DNA from 2 places in the Mesorhizobium sp. P2_E7 genome. Region 1 is predicted to be linked to the other one. Evidence: predicted binding sites of a transcription regulator. Region 1 holds the regulator's gene; the other holds the start of a gene.
What was found. Region 1 encodes PhoB, which activates phosphate uptake and scavenging genes when phosphate is short. Its sites were predicted from a motif close to TGTCATNNANCTGTCAT; they were not measured.
Positions count from the first base shown of each region.

Region 2: a site for PhoB is predicted at 2,456-2,472, ahead of AC1DYC_RS18315 (ceramide glucosyltransferase). Genes of this name have one in related genera too.

Region 1 is NZ_JBFUER010000003.1:240,315-245,373, forward strand. It holds gene xylF (D-xylose ABC transporter substrate-binding protein) at 1-31, opposite strand, end outside; gene AC1DYC_RS20245 (ROK family protein) at 300-1,535, shown strand; gene phoB (phosphate regulon transcriptional regulator PhoB) at 1,566-2,255, opposite strand; gene phoU (phosphate signaling complex protein PhoU) at 2,272-2,976, opposite strand; gene pstB (phosphate ABC transporter ATP-binding protein PstB) at 3,018-3,842, opposite strand; gene pstA (phosphate ABC transporter permease PstA) at 3,860-5,059, opposite strand, start outside.
Region 2 is NZ_JBFUER010000002.1:257,536-262,594, forward strand. It holds gene AC1DYC_RS18310 (O-succinylhomoserine sulfhydrylase) at 1-1,156, shown strand, start outside; gene AC1DYC_RS18315 (ceramide glucosyltransferase) at 1,196-2,350, opposite strand; gene apaG (Co2+/Mg2+ efflux protein ApaG) at 2,559-2,951, shown strand; gene AC1DYC_RS18325 (Hsp33 family molecular chaperone) at 3,171-4,202, opposite strand; gene argF (ornithine carbamoyltransferase) at 4,315-5,059, opposite strand, start outside.

The sequences.
Region 1 (5,059 bases):
CCGCCAGCATGGCGGCTGCAAATCTGTTCATGTTAATCCTCCCTGCGCCGCGCGCGGCGCGACAAAACTGGCCCGAAGGCCGGCACACAGAGGCTCTATTTTTTCGAGCCTCGAAAAAATACTGGTCCAACGGCGAGGCGCTGTCAACATCGATTCTGATGGAATCTGATGGCCTCCGCGAATTTTTTCGAGACTCGCAATAAACAATGACAGCGCCGCCGGCTTCTGCCAATATTTGCGTAGCGCCCCTGACCGCCTTCATTATCATGAGGCGCGAGGAGGACCGGGAGGAAACAAAAATGTCGGTTGGAATCCGCCACGACGATTTGCGCCGTCGCAACCGTGCGATGGTGATTTCGGCCGTGCGCCGTGCCGGCCAACCGTCGCGGACCGAGATCGCGGCGACCACCGGCCTCAGCCATTCGACCATATCGGCGATCTCGTCGGATTTGATTGCGGAAGGCATCCTGGCCGAAAGCAAGCCCGGCGAGACCGGCGCGCTGAAACGCGGCCGGCCGCAGGTCGGCCTTGGCCTCAACCCGGAAGCGGCGGCGGTGATGACCGTGGTGCTGTCGCTGAACTTCCTCTCCGTCACCGTCATTGACTATGCCGGCCAGGTGGTCGCCGAGGAACAGCGCCGGCTCGACACGCTGACCATTTCGCGCGACGAACTGATCGGCGAATGCACTGCCATTGTCAGACGCCGGCTCGAGGATCCCGACCTCGACGTCCAGAGCGTCGCCCGCATTGCCATGGGCATTCAGGGCATCACCGATTCGCATGCGCGCGCCATGCTGTGGTCGCCGATCACACCGCTGACCGACATTGCCTTCGCCGACATACTGGAAGCGGAATTCGGCATTCCGGCCACCATGGAAAACGACTGCAACATGATGGCGGTGGCGCTGCAATGGCGCCAGCCTGACCGCTATCGCGACGATTTCATCGCCATCCTGCTCTCGCATGGCATCGGCATGGGGCTGGTGCTGAAGGGCGAACTGTTCACCGGCACCCATTCGTCCGGCGGCGAGTTCGGCCACATGATCCACCGGCCCGGCGGCGCGCTGTGCCGTTGCGGGCGGCGCGGCTGCGTCGAGGCCTATGCCGGCAACTACGCTATCTGGCGCAGCGCAAAGATGATGAGCGAGGATGCCGAACCGGTCGATGTCGGCGACGCCGACATGCGGGCGCTGGCCGCACGCGCCCGCGAGACGGATGGCCCGGAGCGCGAAGCCTATCGCAAGGCGGGCGAGGCGCTCGGCTTCGGCCTTGGCAGCCTGTTCGCGCTGATCGACCCCGCCCCTGTCGCCATGGTCGGTGTCAGCGCCGCCGCCTTCGACCTGATCGAGCCGGCATTGCGCGAGGCGATCGCCCAGACCGCCGGCGGCCAGCACTCGAAGTCGATCTCCTTCGACACCGAGCCCAACGAACTGCCGTTGATCCGCGAGGGCTGCGCCATGCGGGCGCTAAGCTTCGTCGACCAGGAGATTTTCGCGCCCGGCATTCAAGCGAAGACCGGCAAGCACGTCGCCTGAGAGGCCGGCGACGGCCCGGCGCGCCGGGCTCTAGTCTTCGCGGATGGCGTAGCCGGCGCCGCGGATGGTGCGGATGACGTCCGGCATGCGGCCATTGTTGACCGCCTTGCGCAAGCGACCGACATGCACGTCGACCGTGCGTTCGTCGATGTAGATCGTCTCGCCCCAGACATTGTCGAGCAGCTGGCTGCGTGAGAACACACGGCCGGGGTGGCGCATCATAAATTCGAGCAGGCGGAACTCGGTCGGCCCCAGTCGGATCTCGCTCTTCTTGCGGTAGACTCGGTGCGATTCACGGTCGAGCACGATGTCGCCGACCTTGAGCACGCTGGACAGGACTTCCGGCTTGGCGCGGCGCAGCAGCGCCTTCACGCGCGCCATGAATTCCGGCGTCGAGAACGGCTTGACCAGATAATCGTCGGCGCCGGTCGAAAGCCCGCGCACGCGGTCGCTCTCCTCGCCACGCGCGGTCAGCATGATGATCGGCAATCGCTCGGTCTCGGGCCGCATCCTGAGCCGCCGGCAAAGCTCGATGCCGGACACCGCCGGCACCATCCAGTCGAGCACCAGAAGGTCGGGCACATTTTCCTGCAGCCGGATTTCGGCCTCGTCGCCGCGCGTTACCACTTCGACCTGGTAGCCTTCGGATTCGAGGTTGTAGCGGAGGAGCACGCCCAGCGGCTCCTCATCCTCCACGACCATGATGCGTGGCGCAATCATCAGCAGTTCACCCTTGTCAGGCCGACGTGGCCATCGCCGTCTCGTCCTGCTTCGGGCGATTGGCAGGCAATTGCTGGCCGGTCAGCACATAATACGCATTTTCAGCGATGTTGGTGACATGATCGCCGATGCGCTCCAGATTCTTGGCGCAGAACAGAAGATGCGTGCAGGCAGTGATGTTGCGCGGGTCTTCCATCATGTAGGTCAAGAGTTCACGAAACACCGACGTGTATTTGACGTCGATGCGCTCGTCCTCATTCCTGAGCTTCGCCAGCGCGGCCGCATCGGCGGCGGCATATTCCTCGACCACCCCTTGCACCTGGATCAGCACCAGTTGTGCCATCGCATCGATGGAATGCGAGAGGTCGCGCGGCGTGACGCTCAAGCCCACAGTGCCGACGCGCTTGGCGATGTTCTTGGCGAGATCGCCGATGCGCTCGAGGTCGCCGGCCATGCGGATCGAACCGACCACGGCGCGCAGATCGTTGGCCATCGGCTGGCGCTTGGCGATGAGCGTGATGGCGCGGTCGTCGAGTTCACGCTGGCGCGCGTCCATGATGGCATCATCGGAAACCACACGCTGCGCCAGCGCGTTGTCCGACGTGAGCAGCGCTTTGGTCGAGCCGCTGACCATCGACCCGGCCAGATCGCCCATGTCGCGGATCAGCTTGCTGATCTGGCCCAACTCTTCATCGAAGGAGGCGACGGTATGTTCACCCATGATCCTGGTCCTCGTGCCTGAAAATTCAACCGCTGGACGGCTCAGCCGAAGCGGCCGGTAATGTAGTCCTGGGTGCGCTTGTCGTCGGGATTGGTGAACATCTTGTCGGTGGCGCCCTCCTCGACCAGGTAGCCGAGGTGGAACATCGCCGTGCGTTGCGACACGCGCGCTGCCTGCTGCATCGAGTGGGTGACGATGACGATAGTGTAGTTCTGGCGCAGTTCGTCGATCAGCTCCTCGACGCGGGCGGTGGCGATCGGGTCGAGCGCCGAGCAGGGCTCATCCATCAGGATCACTTCCGGCGAGACCGCGATGGCGCGCGCGATGCACAGGCGCTGCTGCTGGCCGCCGGACAGGCCAGTGCCGGGTTCCTGCAGGCGGTCCTTGACCTCGTTCCAGATCGCCGCCTTCTTCAGGCTCGACTCGACGATCTGGTCCATGTCGGACTTGCGCTTGGCCAGGCCATGGATGCGCGGGCCGTAGGCGACGTTCTCGTAGATCGACTTCGGGAACGGATTGGGCTTCTGGAACACCATGCCGACGCGAGCCCTGAGTTCGACGACGTCGATGTTCTTGTCGTAGATGTCGTCCTCATCGAGCGTGATCTTGCCGGTCACCCGCGCTGAATCGATGGTGTCGTTCATGCGGTTGAGGCAGCGCAGGAAGGTCGACTTGCCGCAGCCGGACGGGCCGATCAGCGCGGTCACCTGGTTTTGGCGGACGTCGAGATTGACGTCGAACAGCGCCTGCTTCTCGCCGTAGAACACGCCGACCTTGTCGCCGCGCATCTTGATCACTTCGTTCGACTTGGCGTTCATTTTGTCGCCCACTGCGTTTTCAAGGGACTGTTCGGTCATGATGTTCATACCAAATTGCCTTTTTTCTACCAGCGCCGCTCGAACCGGCGCCGAAGCACGATCGCGGTGATGTTCATGGCCATGAGGAAGACCAGCAGGATGATGATGGCGCCGGACATGCGCTCGACAAAAGCGCGTTCGGCCTCGTTTGCCCACATGTAGATCTGCACCGGTAGCGCGGTTGCCGGGTCGAAAGGTGTCTTCGGATAGTCGGCGACAAAGGCGACCATGCCGATCAGAAGCAGTGGTGCGGTCTCACCCAACGCGCGCGCCAGGCCGATGATGGTGCCGGTCAGGATGCCGGGCGCGGCCAGCGGCAGGATGTGCTGGAACACCATCTGCATCTTGGAGGCGCCAAGCCCAAGCGCTGCCGAGCGGATCGACGGCGGCACCGCCGCAAGGGCGGCGCGCGTGGCAATGATGATGGTCGGCAGCGTCATCAATGTCAGCACCAGGCCGCCGACGAAGGCGGCCGAGCGCGGCATGCCGAGGAAGTTGATGAACACGGCAAGCCCGAGCAGGCCGAAGACGATCGACGGCACCGCCGCCAGATTATTGATGTTGACTTCGATCAGGTCGGTGAAGCGGTTCTTCTTGGCGAATTCCTCAAGATAGATCGAGGCGGCGACGCCGATCGGCAGCGCCAGCAACAGCACGATCACCATCATGTAGAACGAGCCGATGATCGCCACGCCCATGCCCGACGTCTCAGGCCGGCTGGAGGCGCCATAGGTGAACAGGCCCGTATTGAAATGCTCGGCCATCACGCCATCGGCCTTGAGCTTGTTCATCCAATCGATCTGCTGGTTGGACACCTTGCGGCGGGCTTCATCGACACTGAGGTCGATCTGGCCCTTGAAGGCGGAGTCGAGATTGGCGGCGGCCAGGATGTTGACGTCACGCGTCGTGCCGATCACCGAGGGATCGGCGGCGACGATGTCGCGCAGCTGGACGCGGGCGCCCTCCGACAGGAAGCCCTTGAGCTTCAGCATCATCGGCTTGTTGGCGGGATCGATGCCGAGTTTGGCGACCAGTGCGTTTTCGGCGAGCTTGGGATAGTTCGCCTTGATCAGCACGTTCGGATCGGTGGCGCGCTTGCCGGAGGGATCGATCACCTTCTCGTCGAAGGTTATCGGCAGCGTCACCGTCGTCTGCCAGAAGGCGGTGTAGCCTTTCGAGACGATGGTGATCAGCATGATGGCCAGGAACGCCAGGCCGACCGAGAT
Region 2 (5,059 bases), on a different contig from region 1:
CGCACTCGTGCATGGGGGAACACTGCGTTCCCAGTTCGGCGAAACGTCGGAAGCGATGTACCTCACCCAAGGCTATGTCTATGAGACGGCACAGGCCGCCGAAGCCCGTTTCAAGGGCGAGGAGCCGGGCTTCATCTATTCGCGCTACGCCAACCCGACCGTCGACATGTTCGAAAAGCGCATGTGCGCGCTGGAAGGCGCCGAAGACGCCCGCGCGACCGCCTCCGGCATGGCCGCGGTGACGGCTGCCCTTTTGTGCAGCGCAAAGGCCGGCGATCATATCGTGGCTGCGCGCGCGCTGTTCGGCTCCTGCCGCTGGGTGGTCGAAACGCTGGCGCCGAAATACGGCATCGAGGCGACCCTGGTCGACGGCACCGACATCGCCAATTGGGAAAAGGCGGTCAGGCCGAACACGAAGCTGTTCTTCCTGGAAAGCCCGACCAACCCGACGCTTGAAGTGGTCGACATCGCCGCCGTTGCCTCGCTCGCCACCTCGATCGGCGCCAGGCTGATCGTCGACAATGTCTTTGCCACGCCTTTGCAGCAGAAACCGTTGCAGCTCGGCGCCCACATCGTCGTCTACTCCGCGACCAAACACATTGACGGCCAGGGACGGTGTCTCGGCGGCATCATCCTGTCGGACAAGAAGTGGATCGACGAGAATCTGCACGACTATTTCCGCCACACCGGCCCGAGCCTGTCGCCGTTCAACGCCTGGACGCTGCTGAAGGGCCTGGAGACGCTGCCGGTGCGGGTGCGCCAGCAGACGGAAAGTGCCGGCAAGATCGCCGACTTCCTGGCCGGGCAGCCGCAGATCGTGCGCGTCATCTATCCCGGCCGCGCCGACCACCCGCAGGCCGACATCGTCAAGAAGCAGATGACCGGCGGCTCGACGCTGATCTGCCTCGACGTCAAGGGCGGCAAGCAGGCGGCCTTCGCCCTGCAGAACGCGCTCGACATCGTGCTGATCTCCAACAATCTCGGCGACGCCAAGAGCCTGATCACCCATCCGGCGACGACGACGCACAAGAACCTCAGCGACGAGGCACGCGCCGAGCTCGGCATCGGACCGGGAACGCTCCGACTGTCGGTTGGTCTGGAGGATACGGACGATCTGCTTGAGGACGTTGCGCAGGCGCTGAAGGCGGCGAAGTAGCGGCCTGCTTCGGAAGCAAGGTAAAGGCCCGGGCGTTGATCAGGCGCCCGACGAGGCCTCTTCCAGTTCCGTCATCGCCTTGGTGCGGATGGTCATGGCATTGCCGCGCCATTCGACCGCACCGCCGAGCCAACCGCGCGACCAGATGGCGGGAAGCATCACATCGCGCACGATCATTGCGGTGACGATGCGCGGCGACAGATACCAGCCCTTGGCCCAGGCAAGCAGGCATTCCGGCGCATAGGCAAAGGCCAGGACGCCCAAAGCCGTGGTGGGCAGGCTGACGCCGGCGCTTGCCGCCGCCACCAGCGCCAGCAGCAGCGGCACCGCCACGCCGGTCAGGATTTCGGGCGTGTAGAACAGCGGGAAGGTGACGCGGCGCAGCCGCGACCAGCGCGTCTGGCGCGACCATATCTCGGCGAACGTGCGCTGGCCGAGCGGCTGTTCGAAAGGCGAAGCAACGAGATTGACGCGCAGGCCGAGCCCATTGACCAGCTTGGTCGCGGCGGCATCCTCGGCGATCTCGGCAGCAAGCGCCTCGATGCCGCCATTGGCGTCGAGCATTGGCTTGTTCCACAGCATGCTCTTGCCCTGGGCAAAGCCGAGGCCCAGCGCCTCGCCGGCATATTGCCAGCGCGCCTGCAGCGTGTTGAGGAAAGCGCATTCGACCTCGGCCCAGAAACCATCCGGCCGCGAGTCGATCGGGGTCGAGCAGACAAGCCCGGTGTCCGGCCGCCAGGCCGCCATCAGATGCTGGACGTAGTCGACAGGCATCAGCACGTTGGAATCGGCCAGGATGACCCAATTGTGCTGCGCCGCCTGCCAGCCCTTGACGCAGTTGTTGAGCTTCGGGTTGGCGCTGACCCGGTCATCGCCGATGAGGAGCTGCGCCGGGATCTCGGGATGGCCGGCGATCGCGGCGTTGATGAGCTTGACCACGGGGTCTTCAGCATGAGCGACGCAGAAGATCAGCTCGTAGCGCGGCCAGCCGAGCGAGAAGGCGCGCTGCAGCGTCTCCTGCGTAAATGGCTCCACCCCGCGCGATGGCACCACGATCGAAACCGGCGGCGCCTTTCTGGCCGGCGGCGCAATCGGGCGCGGCCGCCTCAGGCTGAGCGAGGCGAGCACAATGCCGGCGAGATTGGAGAGAAGCAGGAGTGTCGAAAGCAGTGCTGCTATGACTGTCAGTTCCATCCAGATCTGGTCACTCCGGAAAAAAGCGGCCAGGAATGGCCGTTTTCAACAGTTCGACAGAGCGCTGAGTCGCCCGACACGGTTCATGCACACCATCATTGTCATGTGTCACTTAAATGACATTGTTGTTCGGCACCTGCGCATGAGGCCTAATGCGGGTGTACGGCAAGAGCGCCGACAGGTCCGTTGGTGTCGTTTGGAGCAGCCTATGTACCGCGCCGTCACGCGCAACATCGAAGTGCAGGTCAGACCGTTCTACCTGGAGGATCGCTCGGATCCGTCGGAGAACCGTTATGTCTGGGGCTATCAGGTGACGATCGACAACCAGTCGGACGAGTTCGTGCAGCTTATGTCGCGCTACTGGCACATCACCGACGGCAGCGGCCGGGTCGAGGAAGTGCGCGGCGCCGGCGTCGTCGGCGACCAGCCCGAACTCAATCCCGGCGACAGCTATCAATACACGTCAGGCTGCCCGCTCTCGACGCCGTCGGGCTTCATGGTCGGACACTACACGATGCGCAACAAAAGGGGCGAGACGTTCGACATCGCTATTCCCGCGTTTTCGCTGGATCTGCCGGGGACGCGGCGAACGGTGAATTGAGAGGGCTTGGTTCCTCGCCCCCGCAAGGCGGGGGAGAGGTGGCCCGGCGAAGCCGGGACGGAGAGGGGGACGACCGTCGCGAAGCCAGAATCCGGTAAGGGTCAGGCGCAAGACCTGCAACGTCAGCGAATCCCCGTCTGCAGCAAAGACCCCTCTCCGTCCCGGCTTCGCCGGGCCACCTCTCCCCACTTCGTGGGGCGAGGAATCGGAGTTTGACCCTTACTGTGCCGCAAACTCCGCCGGGTCGAAGTCATACTGCTTCGAGCAGAACTCGCAGGCGACGTGGATGCCGCCATCCTCGGTCGAGTCCTTGATCTCCTGCGCGGAGAAGCCTTCGAGGATGCCGCGGATCTTGTCGCGCGAGCACGAGCACTGATCGGTGACCGGCACGCCGCCGAAGACGCGCACGCCATGTTCGTGGAACAACCGGTAGAGCAACCGCTCGGCGCCGATGGTCGGGTCGATCAGTTCGGTCGGCTCGATGGTGCCGAGCAGCGCCACCAGCTCACGCCACGAATTGTCGGCCGGCTCTTGCGTGACGTCGCGCGGATCGCCGTCGCCGCCCGAAATGTCGGGCACGCGCATGCGCTCGGGCGACTGCGGCAGGAACTGCGCCAGGATGCCGCCGGCGCGCCACTGTTCGCGCGCGCCGCCGGGACCCGGCGTCAGAAGCTTGGCCACCGAAAGCCTGAGGTCGGTCGGGATCTGTTCCGACTGGCGGAAATAGGTGCGCGCAGCGTCTTCCAGCGTCTCGCCGTCAAGCTGGACGATGCCCTGATAGCGCTGCGTGTGCGCGCCCTGGTCGATGGTCAGCGCCAAAACACCGCTACCCAGCAGCGTCTGCTGCGAGGTCTCGTCGGCGGCCACCAGGGCTTCCAGCCGATCGGCGTCGAAGCGGGCATAGGCTCGCAATGCCGAGGGCGTGGAGAAATCCGCGACCAGCATGTCGACCGGCCCGTCGGTGCGGGTCTGCAGGATGAACTTGCCCTCGAACTTCAACGAGGTGCCGAGCAGCACCGTCAGCACGCAGGCTTCCGCCAGCAGCCGGGCAACCGGCTCGGGATAGTCGTGGCGGCTGAGGATGGCGTCGAGCATCGGCCCGAGCTGCACGGTGCGGCCGCGCACGTCGAGCGGGCCGACCTCGAACGGCACGACGTGATCGTCGCCGGCATAGCCGAACTCGCCGAGTTTGGGGTGATGTTCAGTCACTTGATGCGTTTCCAACATGACAAAGCTCCAGGGCGCGGCCATGCGGCCCGGAGGGGTGCATGCGTCCAAACGCGCTTGATTTGCGTGATGCGGCGCAGATAGGCATCACGCCGCCCCAGATCAAGCGCCCAAGCACGTCAGGCACCAAGACACTTCAAGCCCCAAGACACCAGGCGAGCACGGCCTTCTGGGCGTGGAGCCGGTTCTCGGCCTCGTCGAAGACCACCGAATGCGGGCCGTCGATGACCTCGTCGGTCACCTCCTCGCCGCGATGCGCCGGCAGGCAGTGCATGAACAGGGCGTCGGGCTTGGCCCTTGCCATCAGCGCCGCATTGACCTGATAGGGCGAGAAGACATTGTGGCCGCGGGCGCGGTGCTCCTGGCCCATCGACACCCAGCAATCGGTGACGACGCAATCGGCCTGGTCGACGGCTTCCTCGGGCGAGCGGGTAAAGCTCAGCTTGCCGCCATTGGTCTTCGACCAGTCGATATGCTTCTGCGCCGGCTCGCTGCCTTCCGGCACCGCGACATTGAGGTTGAAGCGGAACCGTGCCGAGGCTTCGAGCAGCGAATGCAGCACATTGTTGCCGTCGCCGGTCCAGGCGATGGTCTTGCCGGCAACCGGACCGCGATGCTCCTCGAAGGTCATGATGTCGGCCATCAGCTGGCAGGGATGGGTGTCATCGGTCAGCCCGTTGATGACCGGGATGGTGGCGTTCTCGGTCAGTTCGAGCAGCCGTTCATGCGAGGTCGTGCGGATCATGATGGCGTCGACATAGCGCGACAGCACCTTGGCGGTGTCGGCGATGGTCTCGGAGCGGCCGAGCTGCATTTCGGTGCCGGTAAGCATGATGGTCTCGCCGCCGAGCTGGCGCATGCCGACATCGAAGGACACGCGC